3 regions of the Alsobacter sp. P4_H11 genome follow, and region 2 is predicted to be linked to each of the others. Evidence: riboswitches for the same ligand, from Rfam matches in the RefSeq annotation. Region 2 holds a riboswitch; each other region holds the start of a gene.
What was found. A riboswitch is a leader RNA that binds a small molecule or an ion and turns the genes downstream of it on or off. The one in region 2 is predicted to bind cobalamin.
Positions count from the first base shown of each region.

Region 1: another riboswitch for cobalamin. It lies ahead of bluB (5,6-dimethylbenzimidazole synthase); the one in region 2 lies ahead of AC1DSZ_RS06625 (DUF1636 family protein).
Region 3: another riboswitch for cobalamin. It lies ahead of AC1DSZ_RS19480 (CbtB domain-containing protein); the one in region 2 lies ahead of AC1DSZ_RS06625 (DUF1636 family protein).

Region 1 covers NZ_JBFUKI010000006.1:216,957-222,891, forward strand. The annotation lists gene thiC (phosphomethylpyrimidine synthase ThiC) at 1-1,586, shown strand, start outside; cobalamin riboswitch at 1,630-1,809, shown strand; gene bluB (5,6-dimethylbenzimidazole synthase) at 1,853-2,563, shown strand; gene folK (2-amino-4-hydroxy-6-hydroxymethyldihydropteridine diphosphokinase) at 2,597-3,082, opposite strand; gene folB (dihydroneopterin aldolase) at 3,075-3,440, opposite strand; gene folP (dihydropteroate synthase) at 3,511-4,347, opposite strand; gene AC1DSZ_RS12620 (hypothetical protein) at 4,464-5,093, opposite strand; gene AC1DSZ_RS12625 (efflux RND transporter periplasmic adaptor subunit) at 5,291-5,935, opposite strand, start outside.
Region 2 covers NZ_JBFUKI010000003.1:178,678-184,612, reverse strand. The annotation lists gene AC1DSZ_RS06635 (cobyrinate a,c-diamide synthase) at 1-80, opposite strand, end outside; gene AC1DSZ_RS06630 (cobalt-precorrin-5B (C(1))-methyltransferase) at 178-1,293, shown strand; cobalamin riboswitch at 1,341-1,532, shown strand; gene AC1DSZ_RS06625 (DUF1636 family protein) at 1,649-2,059, shown strand; gene cobW (cobalamin biosynthesis protein CobW) at 2,056-3,099, shown strand; gene cobN (cobaltochelatase subunit CobN) at 3,104-5,935, shown strand, end outside.
Region 3 covers NZ_JBFUKI010000012.1:2,406-8,340, reverse strand. The annotation lists gene AC1DSZ_RS19490 (penicillin-binding protein 1A) at 1-2,314, opposite strand, end outside; gene AC1DSZ_RS19485 (CbtA family protein) at 2,724-3,479, opposite strand; gene AC1DSZ_RS19480 (CbtB domain-containing protein) at 3,490-3,669, opposite strand; cobalamin riboswitch at 3,768-3,962, opposite strand; tRNA gene AC1DSZ_RS19475 (tRNA-Lys) at 4,105-4,180, opposite strand; gene aat (leucyl/phenylalanyl-tRNA--protein transferase) at 4,257-4,925, opposite strand; gene accC (acetyl-CoA carboxylase biotin carboxylase subunit) at 4,968-5,935, opposite strand, start outside.

The DNA.
Region 1 (5,935 bases), on a different contig from region 2:
TCCGTCCCGGCCTCGTCGCCGCCCAGCCCCGAGCCGTCCGGCCCGAGGACAATGGGTCCGTCTCGGCCGACGCGCTCGCCCCGGCTTGCCCAGCCGAACGGCGGGTCCTGACCGGAACTCCGGGCGCCCTGGTCACCCAATACGAGTTCGCCCGGGCCGGAATCATCACGGAAGAAATGCGCTATGTCGCCGCCCGCGAAAATCTCGGCCGCGAGCTGCCCCTGGCGGGCGCGGAAGAAGCGCTCGCGCACGGCGAAAGCTTCGGGGCCGCCATTCCGGCCCATGTCACCCCGGAATTCGTCAGGCAGGAGATCGCCGCCGGGCGCGCCATCATCCCGGCCAACATCAATCACCGCGAGCTCGAGCCGATGATCATCGGCCGCAACTTCCTCGTGAAGGTGAACGCCAATATCGGCAACTCGGCCGTGACGTCGTCGGTCGCCGAAGAGGTCGAGAAGATGGTCTGGGCGATCCGCTGGGGCGCCGACACCGTCATGGACCTCTCCACCGGCCGCAACATCCACAACACCCGAGAGTGGATCCTGCGCAATGCGCCGGTTCCGATCGGCACCGTCCCAATCTACCAGGCGCTCGAGAAGGTGCACGGCGATCCCGCCAGGCTCGACTGGGAGGTGTTCAAGGACACGCTGATCGAACAGGCCGAGCAGGGCGTCGACTATTTCACGATCCACGCCGGCGTGCGGCTCGCCCACGTGCCGCTCACCGCCCGGCGGGTCACCGGCATCGTCTCGCGCGGCGGCTCGATCATGGCGCGCTGGTGCCTTGCCCATCATCGCGAAAGCTTCCTGTACGAACGCTTCGACGAGATCTGCGCCATCATGCGGCGCTTCGACGTGTCGTTCTCGCTGGGTGACGGCCTCCGTCCGGGCTCCATCGCGGACGCCAATGACGCCGCCCAGTTCGCCGAGCTCGACACCTTGGGCGAGCTCACGAAGGTCGCCTGGCGCGAGGGTTGCCAGGTCATGATCGAGGGCCCCGGCCACGTGCCGATGCACAAGATCAAGGCCAACATGGACAAGCAGCTCGCGACCTGCGGCGAAGCGCCCTTCTACACGCTCGGGCCACTGACGACCGACATCGCGCCCGGCTACGATCACATCACCTCCGGCATCGGGGCGGCCATGATCGGCTGGTTCGGAACAGCGATGCTCTGCTACGTCACCCCGAAGGAGCATCTTGGCCTGCCCAATCGCGACGACGTGAAGACCGGCGTGATCACCTACCGGATCGCCGCCCACGCGGCGGACCTCGCCAAGGGGCATCCGGCGGCGCAATTGCGCGACGACGCCCTGTCCCGCGCCCGGTTCGAATTCCGCTGGGAGGATCAGTTCAACCTGTCGCTGGATCCCGACACCGCCAGGGAGTTCCACGACGAGACCTTGCCGAAGGACGCGCACAAGGTCGCGCATTTCTGCTCGATGTGCGGTCCGAAATTCTGCTCGATGAAGATCAGCCAGGACATCCGGGCCGACACCCTCGCGGAGGAGGAACGCCAGAAAGGCCTCGCCGCCAAAAGCGCCGAGTTCGTCGCCTCGGGGGCGAGCCTCTACGTGCCGCAAGGGTGAGACGCGCAGCCGGGGCTGCGCTGGCGCGCAGCTCCGGCGCGTGGCATCATCGGTCCGTTCAGGAGCCCGAACACTCGGGAGAATCGGGAAGGCGGTGAAACTCCGCCACGTGCCCAACGCTGTAAGGGGGACCGCTTTCGCTGGATGCCACTGGCTTTTGCCGGGAAGGCGCGGAAACGGGACGATCCCAAGTCAGAAGACCGGCCTGAACCCATAGGGCACGCTCGCGGACGGAGCGCGGCCAGCTTCGATCTGTGAGGGGAATCATGGACGCGAATGGGCTGTTCTCCGACCAGGAGCGCACGGCCGTATACGACTGCATCTTTAATCGGCGAGACGTGCGCGGCGAGTTCCTGCCGCGCCCGGTACCGCCCGAGGTGATCGGGCGCATCTTGCGAGCGGCGCACCACGCTCCGTCCGTCGGCTTCATGCAGCCGTGGGACTTCATCGTGGTGAGCGATCCCGCCATCAAGGCCGCCCTTCACGAGGCGTTCACGGAGGCGAACAATGAAGCCGAACGGCGCTTCGATCCCGTGCGGGCGCGGGCCTACCGAAACCTGAAGCTGGAGGGCATCCGCGAGGCGCCGATCGGCGTCTGCGTGACGTGCGACCGGAACAGAGCGGGGCCGGTGGTGCTGGGGAGGACGCACCAGCCTGACATGGACATCTACAGCGCCGTCTGCGCCGTCCAGAACCTGTGGCTGTCCGCCCGGGCCGAAAACGTGGGCGTGGGTTGGGTGAGCATCATCAAGTCCGAACGGCTCCGCTCGATCCTGGGGATCCCGGATGAGATCGTGCCGGTGGCTTATCTCTGCCTCGGCTATGTCAGCACGTTCAACAAGGAACCCGATCTCCAGGCGGCAGGCTGGGCGAAACGGGCCGAGCTGCCGGCGCTGGTCTCCTTCGATCGGTGGGGAGCTCACGATGAAAATAATCCAATCTTCAACGCCGCGCGGGCGAAAGCTCGCCGACCCTGACCGTCGCCGGGCGATGGGCTCGCGCCGGCGAGCTCATCCCAGTCGCCGGATTCCCGACGCATCCAGGCGCGCGAGGGCCTGTGCGACGGACGTTCCCCCGATCAGCAGGTCCGGGCTGATCTCGGCCAGTGGCGCGAGAACGAAAGCGCGGTCCATCATGCGGGGGTGCGGAAGGGTGAGATCGGGGCCTTCCAGAACGACGCCCTCGTAGGCCAGAATGTCCATGTCGATCAGCCGTGGACCCCAGCGCTCGACGCGCACGCGGCCCATGTCATGCTCGATCGCAAGAAGCAGGTCCAGCAGCTGCCGCGGGCCCAGATCGGTCTCGATCTCCGCGCAGGCGTTCACGAACCAGTCCTGCGCAACCGGCCCCCAGGGAGGAGTGCGGTAATCGCCGGAGCGCGCGATCACGCGCACCTCCCGGTCGGCCAGCCGGCGCAGCGCGTCCGCGATGGCGGCGCGCTTGGCGGCCGCGTCGACGCCGATATTGCCGCCCAGGCTCAGCCACGCCCTAGCCACGGCGGCGCTCGATCTCGACCGCGACCGTATCGAGGATGTGCTGCACCGGCGCCTCCGGTTTTTCCACTTTGACCGTCACGGCCTGGACGCGCGGGTGGGCGTCCAGCACGGCTGAGGCGATCGCTTCGGCAAGGCCCTCGATGATCTTGAAGCGGCGCTGTGTCGCGATCCCGACCGCAAGATCCGCCAGGGCGCCGTAGCATACGGCCTGGTTGTAATCATCCGCCGCGCCGGCCGGGCGAAGATCCAGCTCGCAAGTGAGCGTGATGTAGAAACGCTGGCCGAGGGTCGCCTCCTCGGGCAGCACGCCATGGCGTGCATAAACGGCAAGGCGCGAAAGGGTGACGCGGTCGGTCATGAAAGCTCCTGGCGCGAAGAACTGCTAGCTCGCGCGCGCGCATCCGGCTGGAAACATCGCGGCGCGCGGTTCACGTCGCGTTCGGGGGGTATCCCGCGCCGCCACGATCGCGCCAAAGCGCGTCGAGGGTGCGCACGGCGTCGACATGCGCTTTCACGTCGTGAACGCGGATGATGTCGGCGCCGCCCGCGATCGCAGCCGAATGGGCCGCGAGCGTGCCGAAAATCCGGCTTTTCGGGGCAACATCGTCGCCCAGGATGCGGCGCAGAAAAGATTTCCGCGATGCCCCGACCAGAACGCGAAATCCGAACGCCTTGAGTTCGGCCACGCGCCGCAACGCATCCATGTTCTGCGCCCAGCTCTTTCCAAAGCCAATCCCGGGATCGAGGATCAGCCTCTCCTCGCGGAGCCCTGCATGGCGCGCCAGCCCGATGGTGCGATCGAAGTAGCGCCGGAACTCCTCGACGATGTCGAGCGAGGGATCGATCGTCTCCCGGTTGTGCATGACAACCACGTCGCAGTCATGGTCGGCCGCCACCGCGACCATGTCCGGGTCGCGCTGGAGACCCCAGACGTCGTTGATGATGCGAGCCCCGGCGGCCAGCGCCTTTCGGGCGGTGTCCGCACGGTAGGTGTCGATCGAAATGGGGCGCGACAGCGCCGGCGCGAGGGCCGCGACCACGGGGAGCACGCGGCGCTGCTCTTCCTCCGCGCCGATCGCCTGATGCCCCGGACGGGTGGATTCACCCCCGAGATCGACGATGTCGGCGCCCTCGGCTTCGAGGTCCTGCGCATGGCGGATAGCCACCTCGGGATCAAAGAAGTCGCCCCCGTCCGAGAACGAATCCGGGGTGACGTTGACGATGCCCATGATGAGCGTGCGGGCGGGGAAGCCAGGAGGCTGCATGGCGGTCCACTCGGTCTAGACGCGCCCGCTTATCGACCCGAAATGCACCTCTGTCGAGAAGCGGCCGCAGATGTTCGCGACGGTTGCGGCGCTCGACACGCCTCAGGCGGCCGCCCTCATTCGCGAGCGTCGGAGGGCTTCAGATCCGGCGGCGGCGCTTCTGCTTCGGCCGCAAGCGCGGCTCGGAATTCACCGAGCCGGGCGCGGTAGCCCTGGGCGTCGCCATATTCCAGGAACTCGTAATAGCGCTTGTGCGGGTCGCTGATCCGCAGCGCGTGCTTGATCGGGCACCAGTACTGCTCCGTGCGGCTGCCGATCTCACGCACATACGCGATCACGCCGTTCGCATAGCTGCAATAAAGGCAGTTCAGCGCCTCGATCCAGTTGAGGTAGCTGAGGTGGCGCCGGTCGAGGCTGACGAAGTCGCTGCGCCGAACCCGCGGTATCGCGTAAGCCCGAAAGCAGACGGCCTGGTACAGGCTCGCGCACCCGTCCAGCATCGCGATCGGCACGACCAGCGAATAGATCACCGGGGCGGTCACGATCTTCACGAGGTTGGAGTGGGCCAGGAAGCTCGCGACGGTGACGCGCAGGCGTTTGTTTTCCATCGCGATCCCGTGCTCGAAGGCGACGAGCCGCTTTTTCACCGTCCAGCCGAGCACCTTGCGGCGGGCCTCGATCTCGCGATCCAGCTCTCCCTGAAGGCGCACGATCTCGCCCGCGAGTTCCCGCATCCGTTCCGTCACTGGCCGGTAGCCTTCCATCGTTGGCGGGGCGAAGACCGACGCGCCGGAGCAACCTGGCCTGGGGTCCAACGACGCCCCGCGGGCGCGCGCTGACGCATCACGGCGCGCCGCCGGACGCCGAACCGCCACGCTGCGCATGGTTGCGGCAGGCGCGCAAGCACGTTCGAGTTGGGTCCGAAGAACTGAGCGCTGCGTCGTTACCGGGTGGCGACCCGGCCGCCGTCGACGAGGCTGGTCGGGGGAAAGACCACGAGCCGATCACCCACCGCGAGCCCCTGCGCGACGGCGGCCACCTGCGCGGTGCGGCGGATCACCTGCACGGCGCGTTCGCGCGCCCGCCCGCCCTCGATCACGAACGCCGCCCAGCCGTCGCCCCGGCGGAACAGGGCGCTCGCCGGCGCCAGAATCGCGTCCTGGATCTCCGCTACCGCGATACGGACATCGACCCGAAAGGCGTCGCCGAGTCCCGACCAGCTCGGGCGCGGGCTCGTGATGTCGATCACCACCCAGACACGCTGCTCTTCCACCCCAAGCGCCGAGACCTTGGTGAAGCCCGCCGGCTCCACCAGGCGGACCTTGCCGGCCAGCGGCTCCGGTCCGCCCCAATGGTCGATCACAACGTCGGCGCCGGGCCGAACCTCGACGGCGTCCGTGGTCAGGAGGTCGACAACGATCTCCAGATCATGCGGATCGCCGAGCTCCACAAGCGGCGCGCCGCTCGGCACGACGGCTTCGCTTTCCTGGCTGAGCCGGAGCACGCAGCCGTCCACCGGGGCGGTGACGTCCCAGCGGTCGACGGTATCCTGGTCGTTATACCGCGCCAGCAGCGCCTTCGCCTGCGC
Region 2 (5,935 bases):
GCGCGCAAAAGGCCGAGCGTTACTGTTGTCTTGCCGCTGGACGAGCGGGGGGCCGCGATCACGAGGCCGGGCGTGGGCATGGTCATGCCCCATCCCTGCGCGAAATCCGAAAACCCGGCAAGCGCTTCGACGCCGCAAAGCCTTTGCGCCGCGCCCGGGAGGCGCTACCACCATGCCATGAGCCACGCGCCGCCGGAGGACATCCCGCCCGTCGCCAGCCTCCGCCGGGGCTGGACCACCGGCTCCTGCGCGACGGCTGCGACGCGCGCCGCCTTCGAGGCGCTGCACACCGGCGTGTTTCCCGATCCGGTCGAGATCACGCTGCCCAATGGCTCCCGCCCCGCCTTTGCGCTGGCTGTGACCGAACTTGGCGAAGGCTTCGCCCGCGCGGGCGTCGTCAAGGACGCCGGCGACGACCCGGACGTCACCCACGGCGCGCTCGTGCTCGCGACGCTGCGCCGTGGGCCGCCAGGCTCGGGCGTCACGTTCCGCGCCGGCCCCGGCGTTGGCATGGTGACGCGTCCCGGCCTGCCGATCCCTCCCGGCGAGCCCGCCATCAATCCCGTTCCGCGTGAGATGATGCGCGCCGCCGTCGCGGAGGCCGCCGCTCTGCTGGGCGTTTCGGCCGATTGCGAGATCGAGATATCGATCCCGGGCGGCGAGGAGATCGCCAAGCGAACCCTCAACGGCCGTCTCGGCGTGGTCGGCGGGCTTTCGATCCTGGGCACCACCGGCATCGTGACGCCCTATAGCTGCGCGGCCTGGATCCACAGCATCCATCGCGGGATCGACGTGGCGCGCGCCTCCGGCCTCCACCACGTCGCGGGCGCGACGGGGGACACCAGCGAAAAAGCCGTCCAGCGCCTGCATGGGCTGGACGAGATCGCGCTGATCGACATGGGCGATTTCGTCGGCGGCATGCTGAAATATGTCCGCCGCCACCCGGTCGAGCGCGTCACCGTTGCGGGCGGGTTCGCCAAGATGACCAAGCTCGCCCAGGGGCTGCTCGATCTCCACTCGCGCCGGGGCGAGGTCGATCTCGGCTGGCTCTCGGAGCGGTTCGGGGAAGCGGGCGCATCAGCGGGGCAAATCGCCGAAGCCGCCGCGCTGGCCTCCGCCAACGAGGCGCTGCTGCTGGCGCGCAATGCGGGCGTGGATCTCGGGGCCGCGGTCGCCGAAGCGGCCTGGGCCACGGCAGCCAAGGCGCTGGCCGGCTCCGGCGTGGAGCTGGACGTCGTGGTCTTCGACCGGCAGGGCGCGTTGGTCGCCCGCACGCCGTTCCGGCCGGTCTGACGCCGGCGCTCTCGCGGGAAAAATTGACAGGCTTCCTTCCGCACGCCTATCACTGAGGCCGTGATGGTCCCTCGCATGAGGGTGAATAGGGAATGCGGTGAGCCCTCGGGCGATGCCGCAGCTGCCCCCGCAACTGTGAGCGGGTAGCCGAGCGCCGATATGCCACTGGGGCGACCCGGGAAGGCGGCGCACGGCGCCGATCCGCGAGCCAGGAGACCTGCCACCACGAAAACCGATGCTGCGGGCGGGGCGCCTTGCGGGATCGTGCGGCCCAGAGCCGCGAATTCTCCGGGATCGCCGTGCGGTCCCGTCGCGCCCCGATCGAAAGACGCCCACGGGCGGGAGCGCCGAGAGAATGGCTCGCACAACCATCCATGTCTGCGTGACGTGCCGGCTGGCCGACGATCCGCTCGAGGAGCAGCACGGCCGAGCCGGCGCGCGCCTGCACCGCGCCGTCGCCGATCTGGCGGCGCAGCGCGCCGCACCCGTCGACATCATCCCGGTGGAGTGCCTTAGCGTCTGCAAGCGCCCCGTCACGGTCGGCTTCGCGGCGGCCGGAAAGTGGACCTACGTGTATGGCGACTTTCCGGCCGAGGTGAGCGCCGAGACCATCGTCAACGGCGCGCTGCTCTATGCGGAAGCTCCCGACGGATTGATCCCGTGGCGCCAACGCCCGGACATGCTGAAGAAGGGCGTCATCTCGCGCTCGCCCCCGCTCGCGGCGCCCGCCGCTTCCCCGTCGCCCCTGTCTGAGGCCGCCGAATGACCGCGCCTGCTCAATTGTCCAAAGTCCCCGTCACGATCGTCACCGGCTTCCTCGGCGCCGGCAAGACGACCCTGATCCGCCACGTGCTCGAGAACGCCGGCGGCCGGCGCTTGGCGCTGGTGATCAACGAGTTCGGCGACGTCGGCGTGGACGGCGAGATACTGCGCTCCTGCGGCGTCGAGAGCTGCCCTGAGGAAAACATCGTCGAGCTGGCCAATGGCTGCCTGTGCTGCACGGTGGCGGACGACTTCATTCCGGCCATCGAGGCGCTGCTCGCGCATGAGAAGCGGCCGGACCACATCATTGTCGAGACCTCCGGCCTCGCGTTGCCCAAGCCGCTCGTGAAGGCGTTCGACTGGCCGCCCATCCGCTCGCGCCTCACGGTCGATGGCGTGATCGCCGTGGTGGACGGCGCCGCCGTGGCGGCCGGCCGGTTCGCCGATGATCCCGAGGAGGTGCTAGCCCAGCGCGCCGAAGATACCGCCGTTGACCACGACAATCCGCTCGAGGAGGTCTACGAGGACCAGCTGCTCTGCGCCGACCTCGTGATCCTCAACAAGGCCGACCTCATGGACGAGGCCGAACTCGCCCGCGTGTCGGCCGAGATCACGGGCGCGATCCCGCGCGCGGTGAAGATCGTCCCCACCCGCGAGGGCAAGATCGACGCCGACGTGCTGCTCGGCATCGCGGCCGCCGCCGAGGACGATCTCGCCCAGCGCCTGTCCCACCACGACGCCGAGGAAGGCCACGACCACGACGACTTCGACAGCTTCGTGGTGGAGTTGCCCGCGGTCGCGGATCCGGCCGCCCTGGTGGCGCGGCTCGCCGCCGTGGCCGAACAGCACGACGTGCTGCGCATGAAGGGCTTCATGGAGGTGTCCGGCAAGCCGATGCGGCTCCTCGTGCAGGGCGTCGGCACGCGCTTCCGCCACCATTTCGATCGCGCCTGGACCACGGGCGAGCGGCGCCGCAGCCGCCTCGTCGTGATCGGCGAAAAGGGCATCGACCGCGCCGCCATCGAGGCGGCCCTGGCCGCCTGACGCCATGCACCTGCTCCGCACCGAGACGCGCACGCTCGACGAGGCTGAAGCCGCGGTCGATCTTGCGCAATCGCCTGCGGAGCTGGTGTTCCTGAGTTTCACCGACAGCGACATGACGGCGCTCGCCCGGGCCTGGGACGCCGGGCGGGACCGGTACCCCACCCTGCGCATCGCCCCGCTGGCGCAGCTGAAGCATCCCTATTCGGTCGACCTCTACGTCGCCAACGTCGCCGCGAAGGCGCGCTTCGTGCTCGTGCGGCTGCTCGGCGGGCTCGACTACTGGCGCTACGGCGTCGAGGAACTCGGCCGCGCCGCGCGCCAGCAAGGGTTCCACCTCGCCGTGGTTCCGGGCGATTACCGGCAGGACGAACGCCTGGACACCGCCTCGACGCTGCCGCCCGAGGACCTGCGTCGCCTCTGGGGCTGGTTCCACGAGGGCGGCCCCGAGAACCTCGCCAGCTGCCTGGGTTTCCTGTCGTCAACCATCGGCGCGGGGAGGCCTTGGGATGAACCCAAGACTGTGCCGGCCATGGGCGTCAGCGCGGAGCTGAGCCGAGAGGCCCACGCGGTCGCTACAGGGCCGCAGGTTGGAACCCTCTCCCGCGAAGCGGGGAAGGGCAGGGAGGGGGCGGCGGAGCGCCGCGGAGCCGGCCATCCGGGCGTGAACCCCGGCGCCTCCTCTGTCGGCTCCGCCGACATCTCCCCTGCTTCGCGGGAGAGAGTTGCGCTCGTCCCGCCGCGCGCTCTCATCACCTTCTATCGCTCCGTCCTGATGGCGGGCGACACCGCCGCGATCGCGGCGCTCGCCGACGCGCTCGCGCAGCGCGGTTTCGCGGTGACGGCCGCATACGCGTCCAGCCTCAAGGACCCGGCGGCGGCCGAGGGCTTGTCGACGCTGATCGCCCGCGAAAAGCCGGACGTAATCCTCAACACCACGGCCTTCTCGGGCCGCGCCGATAACGGCGGCGGCGTGCTCGACGAAGCCGACGCGCCGGTGCTGCAGGCCATGCTGTCCGGCGCGCGCCATGAGGCGTGGCTGGACAGCGGACGAGGGCTTGGCGCGGCCGATCTCGCCATGAACGTCGTCCTGCCCGAACTCGACGGCCGCATCATAGCGGGCGCGATCTCGTTCAAGGCCGAAGCCGCCCGCAGCGAGGCGCTGGAATACTCAAGCCTTTCCCATCGGCCGGACCCCTCGCGGGTCGCCGCCGTGGCCGACCGCGCCGCCGCCTGGGCGCGCCTGCGCCGGACGCCCGCCGCGGAGCGTCGGATAGCCTGCGTGCTCTCCGACTACCCCCACAAGGGCGGCCGCGCCGGCTACGCGGTCGGCCTCGACACGCCCGCCAGCGTGGCCGCGATCGCGCAGGCGCTGGAGGGGGCGGGGTATGTGGTCGGCGCGGCGCCCGATCCGCAGAGACTGATATCGACGCTGGCGGGCGACGCCGCTGCCCTGGAGCCCCTCTCCCCCAAGGGGGAGAGGGGCAGGGGTGAGGGCTGCCGGGCGTCGGGCTCCGACGCCGCGGCGGCGCTTTCGCTTTCCGACTACAAAGCCCTCTTTGCCGAACTCCCCGCCGCCTTCCGCAACAGCGTTGACGCCGCCTGGGGCGCGCCGGACGCCGACCCCGCCGTCGACAGCGCCGGGTTCCGCTTCCGCGTCGTCCGCTGCGGCAACCTTCTGGTCGCTCTGCAGCCAACCCGTGGCCTGGACCGCGACCGCAAGGCCGACCATCACGATCCGGCGCTGCCGCCCCGCCACGCCTATGTGGCCTTCTACCTGTGGCTGCGGAACGTCGCCGACATCCACGCCATGATCCACTGCGGCACGCATGGCACGCTGGAGTGGTTGCCCGGTAAAGCCGTGGCGCTCTCGGCCGATTGCGCGCCCGAAGCCGTGCTCGGCCCCATGCCGGTGATCTACCCCTTCATCGTCAACAACCCCGGCGAGGCCGCGCAGGCCAAGCGGCGCATCGCGGCCGTCACGGTGGGCCACCTCACGCCGCCGCTCGTGGAAGCGGGCCAGCATGGCGCGGCCGCCGAGGTCGAGGCGCTGCTGGATGAATATGCGGATGCGCAGGGCTTGGACCCGCGCCGCGCCCGCAAGCTCGCCGACGCCATCCTGGAACGCGCCGTTGACACCGGCCTGGCGGACGAAGCGGGCCTGTCGGGGGCGGACGATCCCGAGGACCGGCTCCAGGCGCTCGACGCCTGGCTGTGCGACCTCAAGGAAGCCCGCATCGGCGACGGCCTCCATGTCTTCGGCCAATCGCCCGCCGGCTGGAGCGAGGCGCCCGCCAAAAACGTGGCCGCCTGCGGCCCGGCCGAGATGGCCGCGCTGCTGCGGGCCCTCGATGGCCGCTTCGTCGAGCCCGGCCCCGCCGGCGCGCCATCGCGGGGTCGCACGGACGTCTTGCCCACCGGCCGCAACCTCTTCAGCGTCGACCCCCGCTCCATTCCGACCCGTACGGCCTGGGAGATCGGCCGGCGCACCGCCGACGAGATCGTGACGCGCTACGCGCAGGATCATGGCGACTGGCCGAGGCGCATCGTGCTCGACCTCTGGGGCAGCGCCACCATGCGCACGGGCGGCGACGAGATCGCGCAGGCGCTGGCGCTGCTTGGCGTGAGGCCGGTCTGGGATCACGCGTCCTCGCGCGTGAGCGGCTTCGAGATCCTGCCCCCGGCCGTGTTCGGCCGCCCACGCGTCGATGTGACGTTGCGCATCTCGGGGCTGTTCCGCGACGTGTTCCCGGGCCAGATCGCCCTGTTCGACGACGCGGTGCGCGCCGTCGCCGGGCTGGACGAGCCTGACGACGAAAACCCGCTCGCGGCCGCAAGC
Region 3 (5,935 bases), on a different contig from region 2:
TGCCGGGCTTGAAGGCTTCCAGGATGCTGCGGTCGCCGCCTGTCGCCCGGGCGCCCGTCTGCGGATCGACGCGCACCAGCTTGATGCCCGGCGGCACGCGGAACGGAGTCGGAGGCTTGTCCGCCAGCGCCATCTTCATGAAATCGCGGAAGATCGGGGCGGCGTACTGCGCCGCATAGGCCGAGTTGCCGAGCGAACGCGGCTGGTCGTAGCCGATATAGACCCCGGCCGCGAGGTCGGGCGAGAAGCCGACGAACCACAGGTCCTTGGCGTCATTGGTGGTGCCGGTCTTGCCCGCAAGCGGCTTGCCGACCTCCTTGACGCTGGAGCCGGTGCCACGCTGGACCACGCCCTCGAGGATCGAGGTGACCTGGTAGGCGGTGAGCGGGTCCAGCGCCTGCTGGCGCTCGTCCACGATCTTGGGCTCGCTCTGCCCACTGAAGCTCTGGGCGTCGCAGCCGACGCATTTGCGCTCGTCATGCGCGTAGACGTTACGGCCCCAGCGGTCCTGCACCCTGTCGATCAGCGTCGGCTTCACGCGCTTGCCGCCATTCGCGAAGATGGAATACGCGGCCGTCATGCGCATCACGGTTGTTTCACCGGAGCCGAGCGACATGGCCAGGAGCGGCTGCAAATTGTCGTAGACGCCGAAGCGCTTGGCGTATTCCACCACCAGCGGCATGCCGATGTCCTGCGCGAGGCGCACCGTCATCATGTTTTGCGAATGCTCGACGCCAAAGCGCAGCGTGCGCGGGCCTGCGAATCCTTCCTCGGCGTTTTCCGGCCGCCAGGGCTCCTGCCCGGGGCCCTGGTCGATGCTGATCGGCGCGTCCAGGATGATGCTGGAGGGCGTGTAGCCGTTGTCCAGCGCCGCCGCATAGACGATGGGCTTGAACGAGGAGCCAGGCTGGCGCTGCGCCTGCGAGGCGCGGTTGAACTTGGACTGGTCGAACGAGAACCCGCCCACCATCGCGAGCACGCGGCCCGTATAGGGATCCATGGCGACGAGGCCGCCGGAGATCTCCGGCAGCTGGCGCAGGCGGAACTGGCCGGGCTTGCCGTCGACGGGCTCCACGTAGATGACGTCGCCGGCGGCCAGCGCCTGCCGCGGGGCCTTGCGGGTCCATTTGAGGCCGTCCGGCGTGATCAACCCGGTCTCGCGCGCCTTGGCGATCGCGCCCGACGGCTCGCGCGCAGGCTGGAGGCCGATGCGGGCGCCCTCCGGGACGACGTCCGTCACCACCGCAAGGCGCCAGGGCTGCACGTCGCCAAGCGCCGGCACTTCGGCCAGGGCCGCGCCCCATTCCTTGCTGGCGATGTCGATCTTCTGCATCGCGCCGCGCCAGCCATGCGCCTCGTCGTAGCGCACCAGCCCGTCCGCGAGCGCCTTTCGGGCCATGACCTGGATCTTCGGGTCGAGGGTCGTGCGCACGGACATGCCGCCCTCGTACAGGGCCTTTTCGCCAAAACGGTCCGCGATCTCGCGGCGCACGTCCTCGGCGAAGAAGCCCGCAGCGTAGGTGTTGGGCGAAAGCGACCGCGGGTTCACGTCGAGCGGCTCGGCCTTGGCCTTGTCGCCGTCCTGCTTGCTCACATAGCCGTTCTCGACCATGCGATCGATGACGTAGTTGCGGCGCTCGGTGGCGGCTTCGCGGAAGCGGAAGGGATTGTAGTTGTTTGGGCCTTTCGGCAGCGCCGCCAGATAGGCGACCTCGGCCAGGGTCAGCTCGTGGACGGACTTGCCGTAGTAGTTCAGCGAGGCGGCCGCGATGCCGTAGTTGCCGAGGCCGAGATAGATCTCGTTGAGATAGAGCTCGAGGATCTTATCCTTGGTGTAGGTGTTCTCCATCTTCAGCGCCAGCAGCACCTCCTTGATCTTGCGATCGAAGGTCTGCTCGCTGGTGAGCAGGAAGTTCTTCGCCACCTGCTGGGTGATCGTGGAGGCGCCCTGCGGGCGGCGGCCCTGGTCGCGCTTGAAGTAGTACAGCGCCGCGCGGGCGATGCCTTCCGGATCGACGCCCTGGTGCTTGTAGAAGTTCTTGTCCTCGGCCGACACGAAGGCCGCGATCACCAGCTTGGGGACCGACTGGATGGGGATGAACATGCGCCGCTCGCGGGCGTATTCGGCCAGCAGGCTGCCGTCGGCGGCGTGCACGCGGGTCATCACGGCAGGCTGGTAGTCGGCCAGCTGCGTGTAGTCCGGCAGATCGCGCGACACCTTCCAGAGCAGGCCGCCGACCGCGATCGCGGCCACCACGAACACGATCGCGCCGGCCGTGAACACAAAACCGATCCCGCGCAAAAAGAATCGCATCGACGCAAACCCACCTGTTCCAGCGCGCGACGGCATGCGCCGCGAATGTGGTCAAAGCGGGGAGGCGCAGCCGAAATAAGCATTGCGCAGCAACGCTTGCGCCGCTTTTGCCTCGTGCTCGAACGCCTTTGCGCGGCGGCCCCTAACCCCGCTACAAGGGCGCATGGAGTGGGACGGCGCCAACGACTGCCTGGCCTTCTCGCCCCCGGGCGAGGACGGGCGATGCGTGATGCATCGGCGCGCGTTTCGGGCGCTGTTGCGGCAGGAGCCGACGCCCGCCGAGTGCCTGGCTTTCGCGGCCCGCCATCAGGCTGCGTTCTGGCTTGCGGCCCGGCTCAAAATGCAACGCGCCGGGTTGGAGCCCGGCGCGCGCTTTCACATCACCAGTCGCGACCTGCGCGGCGCGATCTCAGGCCTCGCTCTCGCTCCCGCGGAAGCGGTGGAGGAAGAATCCCGTGAGGGCGCCAAGCAGCGCCCATGAAACGAAGGCGCTGACCATCACGGCCGTCACGAAATCCCGCGCCATGGCGTCCGGAACGGCGCTTTCGGCGGCGGGCGGCTGCGGCGCTCCGACGAGGTGCGGCGCCACCAGCAGCAGAGCGCCCAAGATGCAGGGCAGCGGCGCGCGGGTGAGAGCGATCAAGCCGAGCCCCATCGCGGTGGAAAGCGCGGCCCCGATCCACCAGAATTGGCGCGCCACCACGTCGGCGGCCGGCATGCCGGGCAGTTCGGGCGGCAACCCGATGCTGGGCGCCAGCGTGAGGGCGGCGAAACCGCCGAGACCCCAGATGAGGCCTTCGCGCCAGGTGGCCGGGCGGCGGGCGATCACCATGAGACCGGCGAGGCCGAGGCCAAAGCCGATCCAGGTCACGACGTTGAACAGCGCCGTGAAGGCGTTGCGCTGGAAGCCCTCGGCCGGCTGCCACGCGGCCCCGTGCTCGTGCGGCGCAGCGGTCGCGGCGTGCGAATGCGGCGCTGCGCCCAGCTCATGAGCGTGCGGCGCCACAGGGGCTGGAGCCGTCTGCGCGGCCTCGGCCTTCTGCTCGTAGACCTCGGCCTTGAGGATCAGCGGAACGGCGCGAACCTGCTGCAGGCCCGTGACGGTGAGGCCAACCAGAAGGCCGGCCGCCGCGGCCGTGAAGACGATCGAACGAAAAACGGACATCGCCGCGCCGTCAGTGGCAGGGAAAGCCGCTGGCGTGGCGCGTGTCATGAGCCGCGTTGTGCACCGCCTCCACGTGGGCAAAGCCCGTGAAGCCGACCAGCATGACGCCGAGCAGAACCGCGAAGGCGGCCTGCAGAAGGGCGCTGGCCTTGACGGCCGGGACGTGTGACGCGACGGAAGACTGCTGCAACATGTTCTCACCCCGAGTTGCCGGCGCGGCGCATGGCGGAACGGGAGCGCCGCGTCCCTCGTGGATGCGGCCTGTCGCGAACCATCCCGGGCGCCCGCCCTTGGTTTGTCGCGACGGCAGGTCTCCTGACTTGCGGGTCGTCGCTCCGGCGAACCTTCCCAGCCCTGATGGACCAGTGGTGAACTCGCCTTCGCTCGCCGCTCACAGTTGCGGGGGCAGTCGCAGCTTTGGGCTTGCGCCCGCACTGCGTTCCCTTTCAAGCCCCGAAGGGCGCCGTCGCACGGGCAGCATAGCGGAGGGCTGCGCGGCGTCCATCGAATTGAGTGAATTTCAGGCGCGCACGCCGCGAAAAAAACACCGCCGAGCCGTGTGGATGCCGGGCGACCCCAATATCGGCGGAGGAATTCAAGCGCCTGCCGGTAAGCGCCTTGATGGTGGTGAGCGCGCTGGGACTCGAACCCAGGACCTACTGATTAAAAGTCAGTTGCTCTACCGGCTGAGCTACGCGCTCGCTCGCCCGGATGCCTAGCCGCATGGCCTCGCCCGGTCAATAGAGCGCGACGCCGCGGCGGCGAGCTCGGCGACCATCAGGCGAGGGCGTCCAGGACGTCGCGCCCCGTCGGGGCGGGCGCCTTGGGCCAAGCGGTGAAATCCGCCTCGACATTGGTGGCGGCGTCGAGCAGCCGGCGGTAGTCGCGCCGGGGCACCTCGACGGCGCCGAAGCCAGCGAGATGCGGCGTCACGAACTGGGTGTCGAGCAGGCGGAAATGACCGACCCGCAACCGGGCGACCAGATGCACCAGCGCCACCTTGGAGGCGTCCCGCTCGCGGTGGAACATGCTCTCGCCGAAGAAGGCGCCGCCGAGCCGCACGCCATAGAGCCCGCCCACGAGTCGCCCGTCGCGCCAGCACTCCACCGTGTGGGCCCAGCCGAGATCGAACAGCGCGCCGTAGAGCTCGCGGATTCTCGCGTTGATCCAGGTCTGGCGGCGATCGGGCGCCGGCGCGGCGCAGCCGTCGATGACGCCCTCGAAATCATGGTCGACGCGGACCTCGAACCGGTCCGAGCGCACCGTGCGGGCCAGCCGCGACGGCAGCTGGAAGCCGTCGAGCGGGATGACGCCGCGCTCGCGCGGCTCCACCCAGTAAAGCGCCGGATCGTCGGCGCTCTCCGCCATGGGAAAAATGCCGCACGCGTAGGCGCGGAGCAAAAGCTCCGGCGTGATCTCCGTGTCAGCGTCCTGTCGTCTCGCCATCCGCTACGGCCCGCTCCTGCGGGCTCTCGTCATCGCCAGCGTTCAAGCGCCGGTCGGATCGTTCATGCCCCCGGCTGCAAGATACTTCTCCAGCCAGTGAATATCGTAGTCCCCGTTCTGGATGTCTGGGTTACGAACCAGGGCCCTAAAAAGCGGTAGGGTGGTCTCGATCCCATCCACCACGAACTCGTCCAGGGCCCTCCGAAGGCGCATCAGGCACTCATTGCGGTTGCGTCCGTGCACGATCAGCTTGCCGACCAGCGAATCGTAGTTCGGCGGGATGGTGTAGCCCTGGTACACGGCCGAATCGACGCGCACGCCCAGCCCGCCCGGCGGGTGGAAATAGGCGATCCGGCCCGGCGAGGGCATGAAGGTGGCCGGGTGCTCGGCGTTGATCCGGCACTCGATGGCGTGGCCGTTGAGCTGGATGTCGTCCTGCGAGAACGACAGGTCCGCGCCGGCGGCCAGCCGGATCTGCTCGTTCACGAGATCGATGCCGGTGATCATCTCGGTGACGGGATGCTCCACCTGGATGCGGGTGTTCATCTCGATGAAATAGAACTCGCCGTCCTCGTACAGGAACTCCACCGTGCCGGCGCCGAGATATTGCAGCTCCTGCATCGCCTTGGCGACGGTTGCGCCGATCTTGGAGCGCATCTCGCCGTTGAGCGCCGGGGAGGGGCCTTCCTCCCACACCTTCTGGTGGCGACGCTGCAGCGAGCAGTCACGCTCGAAGAGGTGCACCGCGCCGCCGCGGCCGTCGCCCAGCACCTGCAGCTCGATGTGGCGGGGCTTCTCGAGGTACTTCTCGAGATAGACGGCGTCGTCGCCGAAGGCGGCCTTGGCCTCCGTGCGGGCGGTCTGCAGCGCGTCAACGAGGTCGCCTTCGGTGCGCGCCACCTTCATGCCGCGCCCGCCGCCGCCGGCGGCCGCCTTCACGAGCACCGGGTAGCCGATGTCGGCCGCGACCCGCATGGCCTCGTCATCATCCGTGATGCCGCCCTCGGAGC